Regions from separate parts of the Pelagerythrobacter sp. Soil_C_18 genome, predicted to be linked through region 1. Evidence: riboswitches for the same ligand, from Rfam matches in the RefSeq annotation. Region 1 holds a riboswitch; the other holds the start of a gene.
The links. Region 1 has a riboswitch for cobalamin ahead of metE (5-methyltetrahydropteroyltriglutamate--homocysteine S-methyltransferase). Riboswitches for the same ligand answer to the same signal wherever they lie in the genome.
Positions count from the first base shown of each region.

Region 2: another riboswitch for cobalamin. It lies ahead of AC3A5N_RS15485 (TonB-dependent receptor plug domain-containing protein); the one in region 1 lies ahead of metE (5-methyltetrahydropteroyltriglutamate--homocysteine S-methyltransferase).

Region 1 covers NZ_JBDGIU010000001.1:155,147-158,674, reverse strand. The annotation lists gene AC3A5N_RS00700 (AraC family transcriptional regulator) at 1-4, shown strand, start outside; gene AC3A5N_RS00695 (hypothetical protein) at 179-448, shown strand; cobalamin riboswitch at 1,093-1,297, shown strand; gene metE (5-methyltetrahydropteroyltriglutamate--homocysteine S-methyltransferase) at 1,405-3,528, shown strand, end outside.
Region 2 covers NZ_JBDGIU010000008.1:73,033-76,560, forward strand. The annotation lists gene AC3A5N_RS15480 (cell wall hydrolase) at 1-1,001, opposite strand, end outside; cobalamin riboswitch at 1,255-1,483, shown strand; gene AC3A5N_RS15485 (TonB-dependent receptor plug domain-containing protein) at 1,573-3,516, shown strand.

The sequences.
Region 1 (3,528 bases):
TTGAAGCGAAGGTTAGCCATGACCCAACGAGGCTGTTGGCAGCGCCGATAATGCTTCGACACGCACGCGTACGGGCCTGTGCCGAGGGTGGCAGCACACCTACGCCGGAGGTGTAGGTGGGCTCGGGTGCTTGTATTATGGCAAGCCCGCGGATAAGCTTGCATGGTCCCACGCGGAGATGGGGCTCGACGTTGACCCTTCCGCCTATGTCATCCTGCGCGACCCGGTCAGCGGACAGACGCTCGCGCGCATCGGCGAGGATATGAGCTGGGCAGGCCCGGCGAGCGCGGCCATCGACGAGGACCGCAAGCGTGCCTTGCAGCAGGCCTGCGGCGCGGGCGAAATCTATGTCGTCGGTTCGCCTCAGGCCCAGGAGCGATTCCTGACGCAGTATCCCCATCTGCGTGAGCCGCAGGTGCCGCCGCAGCCCCCAGGTTCGGCGAGCTGAGGACAATCCAAACTGGTGAACGTTCCGCGTTGCTTGGCTCCGGCGCAATGCAATGAGGCTGATGGCACAAGGGCGGCGGATCTGCCGCCGCCCTTGCGTGAGATTCGACCGAGCAGCCCCGGCCGCCCCTCAGGCTATTGGGGGTCCGGTGATGCGTCGCTGTCTTGCGGGACCGGTTCGCCCGTCACATCGTCGATTCCATCGCCATCCGCGTCGACCGGCTCACTCGTGGGTTCAGCAGTTGGATCCGTCGGAACAGGCGCAGGTTCCGGTGCGGGTTCCGCCGGCACAGGCTCTTCCGGAGCGGGCGGCGGAGGCGTGTCAGTGTCCTGGGCCTGGAGCGCGGTTCCGCCCACAGCGAGCGCCAGCGCGAGCGAAGCTTTGGTAAGCAGCGAGTTTGACATGATCTTCATTGACCGTCCTTAGTTTGCAACGTCCCCTGGTGACGCGTGGACGGACGGATCGCACAAAGGCTCCCGGTGGCGCGACGGGGCGAGATATGAATCGGACGAAGCGGATAGGCTCGGGCTGACGAGAAACCGGCGCCACGCCCGCAGCGGAGCGGCTGGCTCGGCGGCCTTGCACGAGCAATCTGGATATAAAGATATCTTTATATGCCTCTTGACTTCGCGGAGCAGACCTCCGAGTAGGCGCGTGTCGAGGTTCTCCGCGGCGGCCATTGCCGTCCCGGAGCTAAGACGGGAAGCCGGTGCGATGCCGGCGCTGCCCCCGCAACTGTAAGCGGCGAGCAGACAGTCGAGATGTGCCACTGGCGGACTTCCGCCGGGAAGGCCTGACTGTCTGCGGTGACCCGCGAGCCAGGAGACCTGCCTCCGACGCGATAACGTCCACCGGCGGGGTGCCCGGTCTGGTCGCTTGCATGGCGCGCGGCCGGACTTCCCGCGGCGCGTCCGGCGTGCGTGCCCGATCGGTTCCCCCGTCCTCATCGGGGTTCTATGAAGATGACCGTCACCGTTGCTACACTTGGATTTCCGCGTATCGGTCCCCGCCGCGAACTCAAGTTCGCGCTCGAGAAGTTCTGGGCCGGGACGATGACCCAGACGGAACTCGAAGAGGCCGCCTCCGGCCTGCGCCGTGCCAACTGGGCCCGCCAGGGCGGGCTTGGCGCAGACTGGCTGCCCTCCAACGACTTCTCGCTCTACGATCACGTGCTCGACACCAGCATCATGCTCGGGGCTATTCCGGCGCGCTACGATGGCGAGAGGAGAGGGCCTGCCGGCCTCGAAACCTATTTCGCGATGGCGAGGGGCGCGGCGGGCACCGGCGATTGCTGCGGCAAGGCACCCGCGAGCGTCACCGCCGGCGAAATGACCAAGTGGTTCGACACCAACTACCACTTCATCGTGCCCGAGATCGAACCGGGCTGCGCACTTCGGCTCTGCCACTTCAAGCCGCTCGAGGAATACCGCGAGGCCCGGGCACAAGGATTCGAGACTCGTCCGGTGCTGCTCGGTCCCATCACCTGGCTCAGCCTCGCCAAGGGCCGCGGCGTCGATCCGTTCGATTTCCTCGACGATGTCCTCGGGCACTACGCCACCCTCCTCGGCTTGCTCGCGCAGGCGGGCGCCGCATGGGTGCAGGTCGACGAGCCGATCCTGGTCACCGATCTGTCCCAACGTCAGCGGCGCGCCTTCACCCGCGCCTATGCCAAGCTGGCCGGCGCCGGCCCGAAGCTGATGCTGACGACCTATTTCGGCGGCCTGGGGGATAATCTCGGGCTGGCGGCATCGCTTCCGGTCGCCGGGCTCCATGTCGATCTCGTCCGCGCGCCCGATCAACTGGGCGCAGTGGTCGAGGCGGTGCCGGAGGACCGCCTTCTGTCGCTGGGCGTCGTCGACGGGCGCAACGTGTGGCGGACGGATATCGCGGGCCTGATTGACCGGCTCGCGCCACTTGCGACGGAACGTGATCTCGTGCTCGCGCCTTCATGTTCGTTGCTCCACGTGCCGGTCGATCTCGCGCTTGAGACGAGACTGGACGAAGAAGTGCGGCAATGGCTCGCGTTTGCGGTGCAGAAGATCGAGCAGCTCGATCTGCTCAAGCGTGCGCTGAATAGCGGCCGCGAGGCAGTGGCCGAGGACCTTGCGGTGGCCGAAAAAGCGGTCGCGGCGCGACGTCTGTCGACGCGGATCCATGATCCCGCGGTAGGCGCGCACGTCGCTGCGCTCACACCTGCGATGCGCGAGCGTGGCGCGAGCTATACGGAGCGCGCCCGTGTGCAGGCTGATGTGCTCGCGTTGCCCGCCTTACCAACCACCACCATTGGTTCGTTCCCGCAAACGCCCGAGGTTCGCAAAGCGCGCGCGGAGTACAAGCGCGGCGCGATGGATGAGGCGGCCTACGGGGCGTTCCTGCGGGCCGAGACCGAGCGGGCGATCCGCTGGCAGGAGGACGTGGGGCTCGATCTGCTCGTCCACGGCGAATTCGAGCGCAACGACATGGTGCAGTACTTCGGCGAGAAGCTCGCGGGGTTCGCCTTCACCGTCAGCGGCTGGGTGCAGAGCTACGGATCGCGCTGCGTGCGTCCGCCGATCCTCTACGGCGACGTATCGCGGCCCGCGCCGATGACGGTCGACTGGTGGCGCTATGCGCAGGATCTGACTGACAAACCGGTCAAGGGCATGCTCACGGGTCCGGTGACGATCCTCAACTGGAGCTTCGTCCGGGACGACCAGCCGCGCGAGGAAACCTGCCGTCAGATTGCGCTCGCCATTCGCGACGAGGTCCTCGATCTCGAAGCGGCGGGATGCAAGGCGGTCCAGATCGACGAGGCAGCCCTGCGCGAAGGGCTGCCGCTGCGCAGACGCGAGTGGCAGCACTACCTGGATTGGGCAGTCGATTGCTTCCGCCTCGCCGCAGCGGGCGTGGGGAACGCGACCCAGATCCACACGCACATGTGCTACTCGGAGTTCAACGACATTCTGCCCGCGATCGGGGCGATGGACGCCGACGTCATCTCGATCGAGACGGCACGCTCGCAGATGGAGCTGCTCGAGGCCTTCGCGCAGTATCGCTATCCCGGCGCGATCGGGCCGGGGGTCTACGACATCCACTCGGCT
Region 2 (3,528 bases), on a different contig from region 1:
CCGCCGGAAGGCAGGTTGCCCGCGGTGAACGCCGCGTCGCCGCCGCGCGCCTCGACCGGGGGCGCATAGTCGGGAGCCGGCGCACGAGCGGTGGTTCCGGGGCTCGCCGCCGCCGCGCTGGTCCGCGCTTGCTCATAGGCGCGGGCGAGCGCCACCGGATCGGCCGCTGCGGCAGGTTCCGGCGCGGACGAGCGCGGATGGGGCGCGGCCGCCGGCTCGGCGCCGCGATAGCTGGCGGTGAACGCCGCGGGCCGCCCCGCCGCGCCGCGCCAGCGGTAGAAGCGGTGCGCGCCGATCGTGCCGACGGTGTCGAGGCTCGGGGCCCAGTACGGGTTGATCCAGATCGTGTGGTAATGGGTCGCCAGGCCGACCGGCTGGTAGACTTCGCCCGCCAGCGCCTGCTGCGCGACCGTCAGCGCCCGCTCCCACGCCGCCTTCATCGGCTTGCGCACGAGCGAACCGTCGCAGGTGAAGGTGAACTGGCAGCCGGTCTTGCGCTCCGATCCCTGGAACACCACGCCGCACACGCTGTTCGGATAGCTCGGGTGGGCCACGCGGTTGAGCACGACTTGCGCTACTGCGCGCTGCCCGCCGATCGCTTCGCTCGCCGCCTCGTAATAAACCGCGCTCGCCAGGCAGTGCAGGGCGCGTGCCTTGTCGATGCCGGTGCCGGTCAGCCGGAATGCCGCGGCGGCAGGCCCCGCGACCCGCGCGGCGGCCAGTTCGGCGGCGACGCCGTCACCGGTGCCCGTCGGGTCGTAGAGCGTGGCTGCGTTCTCGGGCAGGGCATAGTCGACGCGCGGCGCGTCCTCGAGGAAGTAGAAGGCGGAACCGGGAAAGTTCTGCCCCGCGCGCTCGTAGGCGAGCGGCTGGACCGCCTCCGCCTGGGTCAGCGCGGCGGCCGGTTCGCCGAACGCAGTCCAGTCGCCGGGCGCCGCCATCGCCGGCACGCCGATCGCCGCGGCCAGCGCCAGGATCCGCCGTCCGCTGAGGCGCCGCATGAGGCGCGCCCACGGCGTCGCCGGCTTGCGGCGCGTGCGGAATCTCGCAGCGGAAGCGGGGGCAGGGGTCACGGCTGTCCTTGATTCGAGAGGCAATGCGGGCGCGCGGCCAGCGCGTATCAGCAGCGAAGGCGCGCTTCGACCGCCCCGTCGCGGGCGTCCCTTGGCGGTACAGATCGCAAGCGCCGGTTAATCGGGATGCTGAATATTTGCTTCTCGCGATGCGTCTTGCCGCTTTGGGAGAGCCCCGCTAGTGCGCGCCCACGTCATGGGTTGTCCGCCTGCCCTTTCGCAAGGGAGGGCGGACCGAAGAGGGAAGGGGGTATGGAGCAAGTCTCCAGGGGCCCCCGCTGCCCCCGCAACTGTGACCGGGGAGCGCCCGCTCCCACGCGCCACTGGCATCGTCCCTCGGACGGCCGGGAAGGCGGAGCGGGCCGCTATGATCCGGGAGCCAGGAGACCTGCCGATGACGGTCGTTCGCGCTGCCGGGCGGGGTGTACCGGAAGCAAGCGGGGAGGGCGTGTGCCCTCGCTCCGTCATGAGCGGCATTTCGTTCGTGACAGGAGGATACATGCGTAATTACTTGATTATCGGTGCAAGTCTCGTGGCGCTCACCGCGCCGCTTCAGGCGCAGGAGAGCGGCGAGGAAGCGACGTCCGAACCTCGGACGCCCAAGATCTCGGCCGATCCCTTCGCCGACTTCCGGCCGGAAGAGACGGAGATCACCGTCACCGCCACCGGCACGCGGATCGAGATCGAGGATACCGGCCAGGCCGTCACCGTGATCGGCGAGGAGGAGATCCGGAGCATCCAGGGCGCCGACCTGACGCGGGTGCTCGAGCGCGTGCCCGGCCTCGTCGTCAGCCGCGACGGCGGCGTCGGCGCGGTCACCAACGTCGGCCTGCGCGGTGCGGAGGGCGAGCAGCTTCTCGTCCTGATCGACGGCGTGCGGGTGGCCGACCCGGCCTCGCCCGGCGGCGCGTTCGACTTCGGCAACCTGCTCACCAGCAACCTCGCCAAGATCGAGGTGCTGCGCGGATCGAACAGCACGATCTGGGGCTCGGACGCGATCGGCGGCGTGATCGTCGCCTCGACCCGCGCCGAAAGCGGGCTTCAGGCGAGCGCCGAATACGGTTCGCGCGACACCGCCACGGGCGCGGTCTCGGGCGGGCTCGGAGGCGACCTCGGCTTCATCGGCGCCTCGGCCAGCTACTACACCACCGACGGCTTCTCGCAGGCCGCGAACGGCACCGAGGCCGACGGGTTCGAGCAGTGGACCGCCAGCGGGCAGGGCCGGCTCTATCTCTCGCCCAGCTTCGAGATCTTCGCACGCGGCCGCTGGGCCGAAGGCGACCTCGACCTCGATGGCTACCTGCCGGACTTCTCCGGCATTGGCGATACCGCAGATACGCAGCACACCCGCCAGTATTCGGCCTCCGCGGGCGCTATCTACGACACCGGGCCGCTGTTCGTCAGCGCCGCTTACTCCTTCGCCGACACCGAGCGGGTGAACCGCAATCCAGCCTCGGACGAACCGACCTTCTCCAGCGACGGCCATTCGGACCGGGCCGAAGTTCGCGGCGAGTGGCGCCCGATCGGTCCGCTGCTGGTCAACTTCGGCGCCGAGAACGAGTGGGAGGCCTTCAGCACCTCCGCCGAGGAGCGCCGGACCACGCGCATTTTCGGCGCCTATACCCAGCTCGGCATCGAGATGGGCCCGCTCGCGGCGCATGCCGGCGTGCGGCTGGACGACCACGCGCGCTTCGGCAGCGAGACGAGCTTCGGCGGCGACATCAGCTACGCCCTGACCCGCGACCTGCGCCTGCGCGCCAGCGTGGGCGAGGGCTTCAAGGCGCCGACGCTCTACCAGCTCTATTCCGACTACGGGAACGAGGCGCTCCAGCCCGAACGCAGCACCAGCTACGACATCGGCCTGGTCCACGGCGACCGCTCGCTGACGAAGTCCCGCTTCTACGGCGCGCTCACCGCTTTCCGTCGCGACGCGCGCGACCAGATCGAGTTCGTGAGCTGCTTCGAAGGCACTGACCCGTTCTGCGTAGAGCGGCCGTTCGGCTACTACGACAACACCGACCGCGTCCGCGCGGAAGGCATCGAGGTCGAGCTCGGCGCGCGCCCGTCCGACCGGGTGACCACCCGCGCGGTCTACGCCTACGTCGACACCGAGAACCGCACGGCGGGGTCGGCGAACCAGGGCAACGTCCTCGCCCGGCGCCCGCACCATGCGCTGACCCTGTCCGCCGACTGGCGCACTCCGCTCCACGACTTCACGATCGGCGGCGACGTGCGGATGGTCAGCGACTCGTTCGAGAACGCGACCAACACCACCCCGCTCGACGGCTACGCGCTCGCCTCGGTGCGCGCCTCGCTGCCCTTCGGCGAGCGGTTCGAGCTGTTCGGCCGGGTCGAGAACCTGTTCGACACCGACTACCAGACCGCCGCCGGCTACGGCACGCCCGGCCGCAGCGCCTACATCGGCGCCCGCGCGCGGTTCTGACCATGAAAAAGC